DNA from 2 places in the Aeribacillus sp. FSL K6-1121 genome. Region 2 is predicted to be linked to the other one. Evidence: riboswitches for the same ligand, from Rfam matches in the RefSeq annotation. Region 2 holds a riboswitch; the other holds the start of a gene.
The links. Region 2 has a riboswitch for cobalamin ahead of metE (5-methyltetrahydropteroyltriglutamate--homocysteine S-methyltransferase). Riboswitches for the same ligand answer to the same signal wherever they lie in the genome.
Positions count from the first base shown of each region.

Region 1 (7,701 bases), 3.3 Mb from region 2:
GGACATAATACGTTGTTTTCAATCCGGATTTCCAAGCAGTCAAATGAAGCTCCAGCAATTCTTTCGCTTTGATCGTGTTTAGAACGTAAAAGTTGAACGAAATGGACTGGTCAATATGTTTTTGACGCACCGCATTTTGTTTAATGCTCCATGTTTGGTCGATCAAATAAGCGGATTTATAATACCAAGTCGTTTTTGCATTTAAGTCGGGAACGGTAACTGGAATTTTGTAGTCTTTCTTTTCCTCTGAATAAACTTTTTGGAAAATTGGATCGATGCTTGCTGTGCTTCCGGCTATAATGGAGGTCGATGCGTTCGGTGCGACCGCCATTAAATAGCTGTTGCGAATCCCAAAAGTCTGCACTTTTTCCTTTAATTCCTGCCATTTTTTTGACGTATAACCGCGGATTTCAAAATATCGCCCTGTATCCCACTCCGAGCCTTTAAAGAGAGGGTATGCGCCTTTTTCTTTTGCGAGCTCCATACTCGACTGAATGGTTAAATACGCAATTTTTTCATATAATTGGTCGACAAATTGGACTGCCTCGTCGCTTTCCCATGTAATTTCCTTTAGTGCAAATAAATGATGCATGCCAAACGTTCCAAGACCGATTGCACGGTATTTTTCATTTGTAAGCTTCGCCTGTAATACCGGAATGTTATTTAAATCGATAACGTTGTCCAGCATCCGCACTTGAATAGGGATTAAACGTTCCAGAACGTTGTCTGGGACAGCCCGTGCCAAGTTGATGGAAGAAAGGTTGCAGACGACGAAATCGCCGGGCTTTTTCACAATGACAATTTTTCCATCTTCAACATATTGTTCTTCAACAGTAGTAGCACTTTGATTTTGCGCAATCTCTGTGCATAAATTGCTGCAATAAATCATGCCGGCATGCTTGTTTGCGTTTTTTCGATTCACTTCATCCCGATAAAACATAAAAGGCGTTCCCGTTTCAAGCTGGCTGATCATAATCCGTTTCATTATTTCAATCGCAGGCACTTTTTCTTTAGATAAGGAAGGATGATTCACGCACTCAAAATATTTTTCCCGAAAGCTGCCGTTACCTTTTTCTTCATCATAATAATCTTCCAGACTGAATCCCATGACTTTGCGAACTTCGTGGGGATCGAACAAATACCAGTCCCCGCGCTTTTCAACTTGCTCCATAAATAGGTCAGGAATGCATACACCTGTAAATAAATCATGGGTGCGCAGCCGTTCATCTCCGTTATTTAATTTTGCATCAAGGAAGGCGAAAATATCTTTATGCCAAACATCCAAATAAACGGCAATTGCTCCTTTTCTTTGGCCGAGCTGGTCGACGCTCACCGCCGTATTATTTAATTGCTTCATCCAAGGAATGACACCTGATGAAACTCCTTTGAACCCCCGGATATCGCTTCCGCGGCTTCTGATTTTCCCTAAATAAACTCCAATGCCTCCGCCGCTTTTAGAAACATTGGCAATATCAGTGTTCGAATCATAAATGCCTTGAAGGCTGTCGTCTACCGTATCAATAAAGCAGCTTGAAAGCTGACCGACTGATTTTCCTGCATTAGCCAATGTCGGTGTTGCAACCGTCATATATAAATGGCTCAATGCCCAATACGCTTCCTTTACAAGATGCAAACGTTTGGATGGATGCTCTTTCATCATTAACGTCATAGCGATGATCATAAAACGTTCCTGTGGAAGCTCAAATGTTCGTTTATGAAAATCTTTAGCTAAATACCGGTCGTAAAGGGTCCTTAATCCGATGTATGTAAACAGCTTGTCCTTCTCAGGATCAATGGCATTTCCCAGCTCCATAATTTCCTCTTTTGAATAATGCTCTAGCAAAAGAGGGCTGTAGATTCCAAGATCGGTTAATGTTTCGATTAACAAATAAAAATCGCCGTAGCCCGGTTGGTTGTAATTTCTGTTTTGGCTCGCTTCATGGTAAATTTTTTCAAGAAATACGTGTGCAGCTAAAAAAGTCCAATCCGGCTCACTTTCCGAAATGTTTGCTAAAGCTTCAATAATCAGCAGGTTTGTAAATTTTTCAAGATCATCAATCTGCTGGTATTGTAAGGTTGTCAGCACTCTTTCGCTGTATTCATGAAAGGAAAGGGACGGAAACTTTTCTTCAAGCTGCCTTAGATAAAGCTCCAAATCGCTCCTGTTAAAATGATTTTGAAAAACCTCGTATAGATTTAATGCTTTCGTAATATTCATCAAACATCCTCCTTATCAAAATAAAAAATCGCTCAGGAAGCTGAGCGGATCAAACGATGATTAAAAAGGAGGCAGTTTACAAGGCGAAACTACTCCATTCAAACCATCGTTTCATCTTCCCAACCCCCGAAGAATTAGAAACGTTCGGACAAAGGCAGGTCTCCTGACTCGTGCTTCATCCTACTTTGAATCCTTCCCATACGAAACGTACAGTGGATTATTCATTTCGTAGCACTCACAGTTGCGGGGACAGTTCCGGATTCTCACCGGATTCCCTTTTAAGCTGAAAACAGCACCTTTGTCGTTAGGTTTTCAATATATAGTATTTAATTGTTTTTGATTACACAATATATAGATTTTTGATGTTATATATTCATCATAATCGTACTTGGCGAAAATTGCAATAAAAAAGTGAGGCTGATTGAAATTTTGCAACCTCACGAAACAATTAATGAAACTGAATATCAATTTTCTTTTTGTTGTTTTCGGTTTGTTTTGGAATACGGATTTCCAGAACGCCATTTTTATATGTCGCGCTCACTTCTTCTTCTTTTACATTTGCCGGCAATGCAACAGCACGGTGAAACCGCCCGATAAACCGTTCGCGTCTATGCATTTCTTCTTCCTTTACTTCTTTGCTTCTTTGAATTGTGCCACTGATCGTAAGAACGTTGCGATCAAGATGAATGTCAACGTCTTCCTTTTTTTCAAGGCCGGGCAAATCACACGTAACAATTACTTCATTAGCAGTTTCATGAATATCAAGCCGGGGGGTATTCATAGTCTCAAAGTTTTCAAAAAAATGCGGGAAGCCTTCAGAAAAAACGCGATTCATGTTTCGTCTAAATTGGTTGATCTCAGAAAAAGGATCGTAAGGAATGAGAGCCATATGATTGTTCCTCCTTTGATTTTTTTACAGAAAATATTATTTGTGTTGTAACCGAGAAATATTCACCAAGCAAAATTCCAATTATTGTTTTCAATGTCCGGTGTATCCAAAGTTATTTCGGAATAGAGCTCTTTCAGATTTTTACTATTTATAATCGCCTTTAAACATGTTTTTCGTCAACAGTAATCTTTAGTTTTATAGAAAATATTTCATTTTCGAATATTGAATGTAACGAATTTGAATAAATTTTAAAAATTAATTGAAAAAATTGTTGATCATCTATTTTTAATTGCCGATATATACAATGGACACTAATAATGAATTTTGAAGGGGAAATCAACCAATGTTTAAAAAAAGAAAACAAGTTCCATCACTTTTTGAAAAACAAGTAGATCTTCAACAAGTAAAACTTGAAGTGACTGATGAAAAATATCAAAGACAATTAGCGATGGTTGGCCTGACAAAGGATGATCTTATTTGTACTCTTATATTAAAAGATGCGATTGAAGAAAACATAAAGTTTATTATCGATGCATTTTATGATGCTCTCCATCAAGAACAATTTTTGATTGACATAATTAATAAATACAGCTCGATCGAAAAGCAGAAGGAAAGATTGAAAAAACATGTGCTGCTTATGTTTAGCGGATCCTTGACAGATGAAGATATAACAAGAATGAAGCGGATTGCTGTAGCCCACGTCCGCATTGGATTAGATACGATTTGGTACATGAGTTCATTCCAGCAATTACAGAAATCAATTTTTTCCGTTGTTGCGAAAGCGTGTCCATCGAAGGAAGATTATCATAAAGCGGTGGTCACCATTGCAAAAATGTTAAACTTTGAACAGCAAATTGTGTTGGAAGCATATAATGAAGAGTATTTAAAAAGACGGCAAAAAATCGAAAAGGAAAAACAGGAGCTTCATGAAAACATCGCCCAAACCTCCATTCGTCTTGCTGATCTTATTGAATCAGCCAATTCAGCTATACAAAAAATTAACGAACGATCCAAACAATTTGCCTTAATTGCAGTTGATCGTTTTGAAACAGCGGCATCAACCGAAGCAGAAGTCAGTTCAAGGAGAGAAGACTTGAATTTTCACTCCGGTTTAATGGTCAATATAAAAGAACGGACAGATGATATTGCTTTAAAAATAAAGTCGCTTGAACAAACTTCTGAAAAAATTAATCATGTCGTCTCGATTGTTACTTCTATTGCTGAACAAACTAACTTGCTGGCTCTAAATGCCGCAATTGAATCAGCGCGTGCAGGGGAATACGGGAAAGGATTCGCTGTTGTTGCTAGTGAAGTGAGAAAGCTGGCGGAAGAAACAAAAAATTCCGTGCTTGGCGTTTCCAATTTAATTGAGGAAATCAGAGCGAAAATTAACGATATCGCTTCATCTATTGTGGAAGTAACAGAGCTTACAGGCAATGGTTCGCAAAGAATGAAAGAGATGAACCAATTCTTCGACAATATTTTGTATGCCTTCGACAAAAATAAAGAACAAACTGAAAAGACGAAAAATGAACTCGAAAACTTTGCTGAAATCATTGATGATATAACAAATTTCATTGCGCAAATCAATGAGACTTCAGAACATTTAAAAAAGCTGGCCAATCATATATAAATTCTTTTTCAGACGCTTGAGCCCCATCATTCCGAACTTAGGAGAGATGGGGTTTTTATTGGTACTGAACCATAAAATAGATATATGAAAAGGAGGGCGGCCGGGAGATGTTTGCTTCATAAATCACCATACCGCCTGTACCGTCGGCAAATCCGCTTGTTGCAAATGTTTTTCCTTCTTTTTCTGGATGAATCACAAAAAGCTGAACAAGTACTTTGGTTCTGTACAAATTTAATAGTACGAGGATCTATAAAAATTGTTTGCGCAGTTCTAACATCGTTATCGTTTTGCTTGGAGATTAAAAAAATAAGGATATATGCTCGTATATTGAACATATATCCTCATATTCTTCCAAATGTTATGTGGTGTTTTTCTATACCCCAAGATATTTATGTTGTATTTCATTATTTTTCATTAATTCATCTGGGCTGCCCTGCCATACAATAGTACCTTTGTTCATAATTAAAATTTCATCTGCTACTTTGCATGCAAGTGATATATTTTGCTCAACCATTAAGATCGAGAGTCCTTCCTGCTTCAGTTTTACAACTATATCGCCGACCTGATCGATAATGACAGGGGCTAATCCTTCCGATGGTTCATCCATTAATAAAAAACTGGGATTTGTCATCAAAGCTCTTCCGATTGCAAGCATCTGCTGTTGTCCGCCTGATAGCTCAGTACCCATATTTTTTTCTCTTTCTTTTAAAACAGGAAATAATTCATATACCCTTTCCAAATCCCAATTATTATTTCGGTCTATTAAATTTTTACGGGCAGCCATTGTCAAGTTTTCACGAATGGTAAGAGAAGGGAAAATCCGCCTTCCTTGTGGAACGAATCCAATTCCAAGGCACGAAATTTGATGAGGCAACAGGTTATTCAGCTGCCGTTCCTTAAATTGAATTTTTCCCCTCCGCGGTTTAAGCAGCCCGGCAATCGTATGAATCGTTGTTGATTTACCTGCTCCATTTCTCCCAAGAAGAGCAACACATTTCTTGCTTGGAACTGAAAATGAAACGCCTTGAAGAATATGACTCGTTCCGTAGTAAGAATGGACATTTTGAAGCTCAAGCATGAGCTTTTGCACCTCCCCCAAAGTAAATTTTCCTTACTTCTTCATTGTTTCGAACTTCTTCGGGAGTGCCGCTTAATATCACTTCTCCGTGATGAAGAACAGTAATTCTGTCAGCAATGGAAAATACAACATCCATATCATGTTCAATAATTAGTATAGATACCGTCCGAGGAAGCTTTTGAATCATTTCAGCTGTCTGTGCAGTTTCTGCTGGAGACATTCCTGATGTCGGTTCATCCAAAAGCAAGATCTTCGGTTTAGACGCCATCGCTAGCAAAATCTCAAGAAGTCGCTGCTCTCCATAGGAAAGATTGTTCACCTTGACATTTCTGCGTGTAGAAATCTCCCATTGTGCAAGGATTTCATCTGTTTCTTTTTTGAGGTCGATATGCTTTGTCAACGCATGAAACATTTGGTAGCGATATCGTTTCGTTGCTGTTAAAGCAAGATGAAGATTTTCTTCGACTGTCAAATTTCCGAACAAGTTGTTTTTTTGAAACGTTCGCGACATTCCTAAATGAACCAATTTACTGGAAGGCATATTGCTTATTTCTTGCCCTTCCAAAAATATTTTTCCTGAGTCAATTGGCAGGACATTTGTAATACAATTAAAAAGAGTTGTTTTCCCCGCACCGTTAGGGCCGATGATAACATGGCGTTCTCCTGGCTGAACTTCCAATGACACGTTTTGAAGAACTTGTAATGTTTTGAATGATTTGTTTATATTTTCTACTTTTAATATACTCAATTGACTACCTCCTCTTTTTCAACATGCTGCGGAGCGTAATCATCGCTATTTTTTCGTTTTTTATAAAAAATCTTAGATTTCAATAAAGCAAACCAATGGATAATTCCACCTTTGCCAACCAGCACAAGAATCACTAACAGGGCTCCCATTATAATTGGCCACCGTTCTGTGTACGTGCTGATAAAGTTCTGTAAAAAAATGAATAGGCCAGCTCCGATTGCCGGACCAATCAGCGTACCAACTCCTCCAATTATTACCATCATCATAACTTGACCCGAAAACATCCAACTCGATACATCTGGGCTTACAAAAAGGTTGTAAAATCCGTATAAAGATCCTGCAAATCCTGCTAGGGCTCCGGAAAATGTATATGTTAAAAGCTTATAAATGCGTACATCGTACCCCAATGCACTCATTCGTGCTTCGTTTTCCATTATTCCTTTGACAATTTTACCGACTGGAGATTCAACAAAAAATCTAAGCAGTAAATAAACAATAATAAAAGCTGCTGCCATTACGGAATAAATCCCTATAGGACTGACAATTTCGCCAAAACCGAGATTCAAAGGAGCGGAAACTTTCATGCCGTCTGCTCCGCCAGTCCATTGCTTTAATTGCCAAGCCAGAGCAAACAGCAATTGTCCGAAAGCAAGAGTAATCATTAAAAAGTAAAATTTCGAAGTGCGTATAAATATCGCGCCAGTAACTAATGCAAGAAGACCAGATAAGCAGATAGAAAAAAATAGTAACAAGTAGGAATTTGGAATATGCGGTCCGAGAAGTGCCACGGTATAGGCTCCAATTCCGAAAAATCCTGCATGACCTAGTGAAACCATTCCTGCATACCCCATTATTAAACCAAGACTCATGGCAAAAATAGCCATAATGAAGATTTCGGAAACAAGATCTATCCCATACACACTTAAAACGAAGGGCAGAACGAAAGCAATAAGCAGAAATACAATGAAAATTAAAATATTCTTTTTCAACTATGCCACCTCCCTTCCAAATAGCCCTTGAGGACGGATAATTAATACTACAACCATGAGAAGAAATACGATTAGCATTGATAATGAAGGAAACCAAATCTTGCCGAAGGTCTCAATCAATCCGATGAGAATTGCACCAATGAAAG
Region 1 is NZ_JBBOPS010000001.1:85,414-93,114, forward strand. Features, by position in the region: gene NSQ61_RS00415 (ribonucleoside-diphosphate reductase subunit alpha) at 1-2,218, opposite strand, end outside; cobalamin riboswitch at 2,355-2,533, opposite strand; gene NSQ61_RS00420 (Hsp20/alpha crystallin family protein) at 2,667-3,107, opposite strand; gene NSQ61_RS00425 (globin-coupled sensor protein) at 3,451-4,740, shown strand; gene NSQ61_RS00430 (ABC transporter ATP-binding protein) at 5,114-5,818, opposite strand; gene NSQ61_RS00435 (ABC transporter ATP-binding protein) at 5,811-6,566, opposite strand; gene NSQ61_RS00440 (branched-chain amino acid ABC transporter permease) at 6,563-7,555, opposite strand; gene NSQ61_RS00445 (branched-chain amino acid ABC transporter permease) at 7,556-7,701, opposite strand, start outside.
Region 1: it holds a riboswitch for cobalamin, as region 2 does, so the genes downstream of both, NSQ61_RS00415 (ribonucleoside-diphosphate reductase subunit alpha) here and metE (5-methyltetrahydropteroyltriglutamate--homocysteine S-methyltransferase) in region 2, are expected to answer to the same signal.

Region 2 (7,701 bases):
ACAAGGTCCAAAATTGATTGAAAGCATGCGCAAACAAGGGATCGACATCCCTATTGTCGGAATTGGCGGGATCAACATCGCCAACGCCGGTCAGGTGATCGCTAGCGGAGCAGACGGCATCTCCGTCATTTCTGCCATTTGTCTAGCGGATGATGTTAAGGAAAGTGCAGCTCAACTGAAGAAAGCAACGATGTGAAACATTTTTTTCAATAAGATTTTGTGGATATAAAATATTTACATATAGGATCGGCTTTTGAAAGTCGGCGAAAGGGGATTTCTTTTATAAACGTAAAAAAGGAGCGGCAAGGCTCCTTTTTTAAATGAAAGTATAGAAACTGACATTTCTGCCGGTTTTATCGGGATTTGACTGCTGAGAGAATCGGGCCATACTTTTCTTAAATTTGTGCAGCAGTTATTTTTTCTCGATAGGTTTTCGCAGCTTCGACCATGACTTTTAAAGCACTAATCGTTTCATCCACTGATCTTGTTTTTAGTCCGCAGTCAGGGTTAACCCAAAACTGGCGCACGTCAAGCACTGCTAAGGCGCGGTCGATATTTTTTGCCATTTCTTCAACGGATGGAATTCGCGGGCTGTGAATGTCATATACGCCTAAGCCAATCTCTCTTTTATATTGATACGTTTCAAAAGCATGAACAAGCTCTCCATGGCTTCGGGAAGATTCAATAGAAATGACATCCGCATCAAGGTCATCAATTGCCTCCATGATATCCTCAAATTGCGAATAGCACATATGAGTATGGATTTGTGTTTCCGGACGAACAGAGCTGGTGGCGAGCTTGAAGGCTTCAGCAGCTCCTTCGATATATTCTTTTTGTTTTGATTGTTTCAGAGGCAATCCTTCACGTAATGCAGGCTCATCAACTTGAATCATGCCTATTCCATTTTTCTCTAAAGCTAGCACTTCTTCGCGAATGGCAAGGGCGAGCTGGCGAAGAACGCTTATACGGTCGATGTCATTGCGCACAAATGACCAGTTTAGGATCGTGACAGGTCCTGTCAGCATCCCTTTAACAGGCTTGCTTGTCAGTGATTGTGCATATACGCTTTCTTTTACGGTCATCGGCTGATCAAATGCTACATCTCCGTAAATAATCGGCGGTCTCACGCATCGTGACCCGTATGATTGCACCCAGCCGTTATTCGTAACAGCAATTCCATTTAATTTTTCCCCGAAAAATTCGACCATATCGGTCCGTTCAAATTCCCCATGGACGAATACGTCTAAACCGAGCTGCTCTTGAATGTCAATCCATTTTTTTATTTCATTATTGATGACCGATTCATACTGCTCGTTTGAATATTCGCCTTTCCGCCATTTTAAGCGGATTTGCCGGATTTCTTTCGTCTGCGGAAAGCTTCCGATCGTAGTAGTTGGTAAAATCGGCAGATTCCATCTTTTTTTATGCAGTTTTTGCCGTTCGGTATAATCCAAGCGTTTCGTTGGATATGCTCCGATATTTTTGGCGGCCTCTTGAACCTTCTCATTTGTCCGAAAGGAAGAATGGATAAAATCCGTATAAGAGCGGTCATATTGTTTTAAATCATCGATCGTTCTTTTCCCTTTTGCATATTGAGCGAGTTCATTTACTTCATCCAATTTTTCATCAGCAAAGGAAAGAGCATTTTTCAATATGGACGGCAAGCTCTGTTCGTTTTGAACTGTAACAGGTACATGAAGCAAGCTGCATGAAGGCTGAATGATCAATCTATCAATATCTACATATTGCGCAAGATCATCGATTTCCTTAGCTTTCGATACTAAGGATGCTTTCCAAATGTTGCGGCCGTCGATCAAACCAGCTGCGAGAATTTTGTCTTTCGGAAAGCCGAGCGTTTTGATGTTCGACAGATTGACGCCATGATCATGTACAAAGTCCAGGCCAATTGCAGCGACAGGAAGAGACACAATTTCTTGATAATGGGTTATACTTTCAAAGTATGTTTGCAAAATGATATTTAACGAAGGAAGCGCTTTGTGGAAAGCATCGTATACCTCTTTAAACAAAGGAATCGATGAATCATCTAGCTCCTGTACAAGAATCGGCTCATCAATTTGCACCCATTTCGCACCGGCCTGAGCAAGTTCCGTCAACAATTGGACGTAAACAGGAATTAAAGCAGACAAATGTTTATGAAAATCGTGTTGATCGTATTGTTTTGCCAGCTTTAAAAAAGTAATTGGACCTAGCAAAACCGGTTTTGCTTCAATATTCAGCTCGTTTTTCGCTTCCTGAAAAAGTTCAAGCAGACGGTTCTTTACTAACGCCGGCGTTTTATTTTCAAGCTCCGGAACAATATAATGGTAGTTTGTGTTGAACCATTTGGTCATTTCCATTGCTTCTGCTTCATCAGAGCCTCTAGCCATTGCAAAATATGTTTTTAATGAAGTCGGCTCCATATGCTGGAATCTAGAAGGAATATACCCAAACATAAAAGCAGTATCGAGGACATGGTCATATAATGAAAAATCTCCGACAGGAATCAGGTCTATTCCTTTTTCCTTCTGTTTTTTCAGATTGAGAAGACGTATATCTTTTAATGTTTCCTCCAAGCTGCTTTCTGAAATGTTTCCGTTCCAAAATGATTCCAGCGCTCTTTTCCATTCTCTTCTTTCACCAATTCTTGGATAGCCAAGATTTGAACTAATTAATGTCAATAATGACACCCCCATTTGATTTGTATCTCAACACATAATAAAAACCCTCTTTTTACGCGTGAAAGAGGGAATTGTGGACTCTAACTCGTGTTGAGATACATGAAGGGCTTAAATCTCAACATGGCTTCATCACTCCTCCCTATGACGCGTAGGTGGCAGTGCATACAACAGGCAGGTCTCCTGACTTAGGATCATCGCTTTCGATCCTCCTTCCCATTTCAAAAATTGAAACAGTGGATGATGGCCAAAAGCTCCCCATCACAGTGGCGCGACCGTGTTGGAATTTCACCAATCTTCCCTTTTAAGCGCATATTGCCGACGCAATATGACGCACCTGCTGCTTGGAACACTATATGAAACTATAATTATCAGAATAGATGATTTTTTTTGTTTTTTCAATCCCTATTTTTTAGGTTCAGAAAAGTGCTGCCCTATTTTGGGAAATCAATGGACAGAAGCAGAAATTCGCATACAAATTGCGAAATGTTTATAGGGTCGTTTTTAAAATTTAATTTTTCTAATAACGTAAATTTGAAAAATTTTGTTGTTTACAATACAGGAGCGTTGTAGTGAATAGTTTGAGATACGATGGTAAAATTAGGTGCTTGGAGCCTTCACTGAAAAAGGAGCTGTAAAAAACGTATTTTTCAATACGAATCATTTGAAAGAGAAGCATTTTCATGTTAATACTTGGATTGGAAGAAGTGTGATTTTTCAAAAAATAAGTGAGACCATAGAAAGGATGATTATGTTGAACGACATTATCAAAACCATTTTAAATCACCGTTCCGTTCGTCATTTTGAGGATCGGCCTTTGACAGATGAGCAAATCCGATTAATTGTCGAATGCGCCCAAGCCGCTTCAACTTCAAGTTACATGCAAGCCTATTCCATTATCGGGGTGAAAAATATACAAACGAAAAAAAAGCTCGCTGAACAGGCAGGAAACCAAGCTTACGTAGAGAAGAGCGGACATTTATTTATTTTTTGCGCTGATTTGCACCGTCATGAAGTCATTGGTGAAATGGAAGGCAAAAATGTAGAAGATTCATTGAGGAGCACTGAAAAATTTATGGTAGCTCTCATTGATGCTGCACTGGCCGCTCAAAATGCTGCGTTGGCGGCTGAGTCAATGGGACTCGGCATTTGCTACATCGGAGGCATCCGCAATAATTTAGAAGAAGTATCGAAGCTGTTGAAAATTCCAAACAAGGTTATTCCTCTTTTTGCATTAACTGTCGGCTACCCTGCAAAAGAAACGGCGAAAAAACCAAGAATACCTTTTGAGCATATTTATCATGAGGAAGAATATAAGCAAGATCAAGAAGCATATGTGCGCGAGCTTGAACAATATAATGAAATAGTATCCAATTATTATGATCAGCGAACAAACGGGATTCGCAAAGATACTTGGACTGGTCAAATGGCTCGCATGCTTTCGAATCCGACAAGAATGTACATGAAGCAATTTGTTGAGAAAAAAGGATTGAATTTAAACTAAAGCTTCAGCTCCTATCTCGATTTTATGAAGATAGGAGCTTTATTTTTGAACAGAAAATTGTATGTAAGTCATTTATCCGAACTCTTCCTTTCAGCGTGAATTTGTTTATTTTTCCCCTGACTCGGCTGCTAACTCATTCTGCTTATTTCCTCACTTGGCAACTTGGCAAATTTAGAATGATACATCGGTTCAAGAAATCAGATGAAAACGTCATTTTTCAGCTTCTTCACGTATATCCCTCGAATACATTCCCATCAGCTTTTATTTGGAAAATATAGAGGAGATTCCCTGAAAAAACGGAATTTCTCTATATTGTGTCAGATTCGTGGCAAAAATTTTACAAAAAATTTATCGTTTCTTGACTGTTTTTTGAATTAAAGTTTATTTCGATAAAAATGTGATAAAGTTCATTTACAACTCAATTAATTTTTGAATCGATTAAGTCGGTTTTTTATGAAAATTTAAAACATTTCTGATTTGAGAGGGATCGAAAATGCCGGCACAACAACAAAAATGGTTGAACTTGTTTATGAAGGTTTTACCACTGTCATTGCTTTTTTTGTTGACAGGTTGCAGTGAACGCTTTGTTTTATTAAATCCGAAAGGACCTGTTGCAGAGGTTCAAAAGGATTTAATCCTTTGGTCAATTTGGTTTATGCTGTTTATTATTGTTGTCATCTTTGTGCTGTTTGCCGTTATTTTATGGAAATACAGGGAGAGACCGGAAAATCTTGATTATGAGCCTCCTGACCAGCACGGAAATACACTTCTGGAAATCATTTGGACAGCTATTCCTGTGTTGATTGTCATTGCATTGGCGATACCAACGGTTAAGGCGACTTTTGAGCTTGAAAAACCGCCGAAGGAATCTAGAGGAGTTGAACCAATTGTAATTCATGCGACAGCAGCCGATTGGAAATGGATTTTCAGCTATCCGGAGGAAAATATTGAAACAGTCAATTATGTCAACATTCCAAAAGATGTTCCAGTTGAATTTAAATTGACAGCTGTCGGCGGGATGAGCGCTTTATGGATTCCAGAGTTGGGCGGACAAAAATATAATATGGCTGGAATGGGAATGACTCTTTATTTGCAGGCTGATCATGTCGGTACGTTTAAAGGGCGGAATTCAAATTTTACAGGAGAAGGATTTGCCCATCAAACATTTGATGTGAACGCAATGGAAAAAGAAGATTTTTATAAATGGGTGAAAGAAACACAAGCATCAGCTCCATTGCTGACGAAAAAACAATTTAACGAAATCATCCAAGTCGGAGTTTTAAAAGATAAATTGACTTTTTCTGGAACACACTTGGCGTGGGTTGATTTTGCGAAACCAGGTGAGCATTTAGACAATATCCCTGCAAAAGAAAAGCACGGTACCATAAAATTGGAGGAAGTTGAATCTGATCATCATGATAATCGTGAACATGAAAGCCATCAGCACGAAGGACATTAATCGGAAGGAAGGAGGAACGTGCTGTGAAATGGGATGAATTTTTCGTTACCGGCGAACCCCTTATATATATGGCGGATGCAGCCATTGTATTAACAATTATTGGTATCGTTTTTGTATTAACCTATTTTAAAAAATGGAAATGGCTGTGGAAAGAGTGGCTAACGACTGTTGACCATAAAAAAATAGGGATTATGTATATTATTTCCGCCGTATTAATGCTATTCCGAGGGGGCGTAGACGCACTTTTAATGCGCGCCCAATTGACAGTGCCAAATAATACGTTTTTAGATTCACAGCATTATAATGAAATTTTCACTACACATGGAACCATTATGATTTTATTTATGGCAATGCCGTTCATATTCGGGATCATGAACATTGCAGTTCCTCTCCAAATTGGAGCTAGAGATGTGGCGTTCCCGTATTTGAATGCACTCAGCTTCTGGACGTTTTTCTTTGGCGCCTTGCTGTTCAACATTTCATTTGTGATCGGCGGCTCACCGGATGCAGGGTGGACGGCATACATGCCTCTTGCTGGAAATGAACTCAGCCCGGGGCCGGGCCAAAATTATTATTTATTAGGATTGCAAATTTCAGGGATCGGTTCATTAATCTCCGGTATTAATTTCATTGTAACGATTCTAAAAATGAGAGCTCCTGGAATGACTTTAATGCGCATGCCGATGTTTACATGGGCAACACTTATTACGTCTATATTGGTTGTTTTCGCTTTTCCGGTATTGACGGTTGCTTTAGCATTAATGACGTTGGACAGAATATTTGGCACTCACTTTTTTACGCTTTCAGGCGATGGAGTGCCAATGCATTGGGCGAACCTGTTCTGGATTTGGGGGCACCCGGAAGTGTATATTGCCATTTTGCCAGCGTTTGGGGTTTTTTCGGAAGTTGTCTCAACGTTTGCAAGAAAACGTCTTTTCGGTTATACAGCCATGGTTTGGTCCATGGTGGCGATTTCTGTATTAAGTATGCTCGTTTGGGTGCACCACTTTTTCACAATGGGTTCAGGAGCCCCGGTTAATGCATTTTTCTCTGTATCGACGATGGCGATAGCCATACCGACAGGGGTAAAAATCTTTAACTGGCTCTTCACTTTATATAAAGGTCGAATCAAATTCACATCTGCGATGCTATGGTCTTTGGCGTTTATTCCAACTTTCGTCATCGGCGGGGTTACAGGTGTGATGCTTTCGATGGCTGCGGCCGATTACCAATATCATAATACGTATTTCCTTGTAGCCCATTTCCATAATACGTTAATTTGCGGTACGGTCTTTGCTGTCTTTGCAGCGCTTCATTATTGGTATCCGAAAATGTTTGGCGTCATTTTAAATGAAAAGCTCGGCAAAATTACGTTCTGGTTTTTCGTCCTTGGCTTTAATGTATGTTTCTTGCCGCAATATGTTTTAGGATTTATGGGCATGCCAAGAAGAATTTACACATATCCGGCAGATGCCGGCTGGACGGAATTAAACGTCATTTCGACTATTGGCGCAGTTATGATGGGAATCGGCTTTATCTTCCTGTGTATTAATGTTGTGTACACGTACTTTAAAGGCGAGCGTGACCTCACGGGAGATCCTTGGGATGGCCGAACGCTGGAATGGTCTATTCCGTCGCCTGCACCGCATTACAACTTTGCCGTAACACCGCAGGTAAAAGGTCTTGACGCTTGGTGGATGATGAAGAAGGAACGGAAAGAAGGAAAAGAAGAAGAGAAGCCGGAATATAAACCAATCCATATGCCATCAAATTCGGGGCGGCCTTTCATCATGTCGATCTTCTTCTTTATAGCCGGATTCGGTTTAGTTTTCGAATGGATGCCGGTTGCGATCATCGGATTGATCGGCGTTATAATCTGCATGATTTTGCGCTCTTTTGAATATGATGATGGATACTATGTGCCGGTCGAAGAAATTAAACAGACGGAAGCAGGGAGGGAGTAACATGTCGGAAATTGCTCCAAAACAATCGAATCTTCCACTTGAGTATTCAACGAAACAAAATCAATTAAATATTTTAGGTTTTTGGATTTTTCTCGGGGC
Region 2 is NZ_JBBOPS010000001.1:3,382,454-3,390,154, forward strand. Features, by position in the region: gene thiE (thiamine phosphate synthase) at 1-196, shown strand, start outside; gene metE (5-methyltetrahydropteroyltriglutamate--homocysteine S-methyltransferase) at 396-2,693, opposite strand; cobalamin riboswitch at 2,832-3,031, opposite strand; gene nfsA (oxygen-insensitive NADPH nitroreductase) at 3,430-4,179, shown strand; gene qoxA (cytochrome aa3 quinol oxidase subunit II) at 4,673-5,638, shown strand; gene qoxB (cytochrome aa3 quinol oxidase subunit I) at 5,662-7,602, shown strand; gene qoxC (cytochrome aa3 quinol oxidase subunit III) at 7,604-7,701, shown strand, end outside.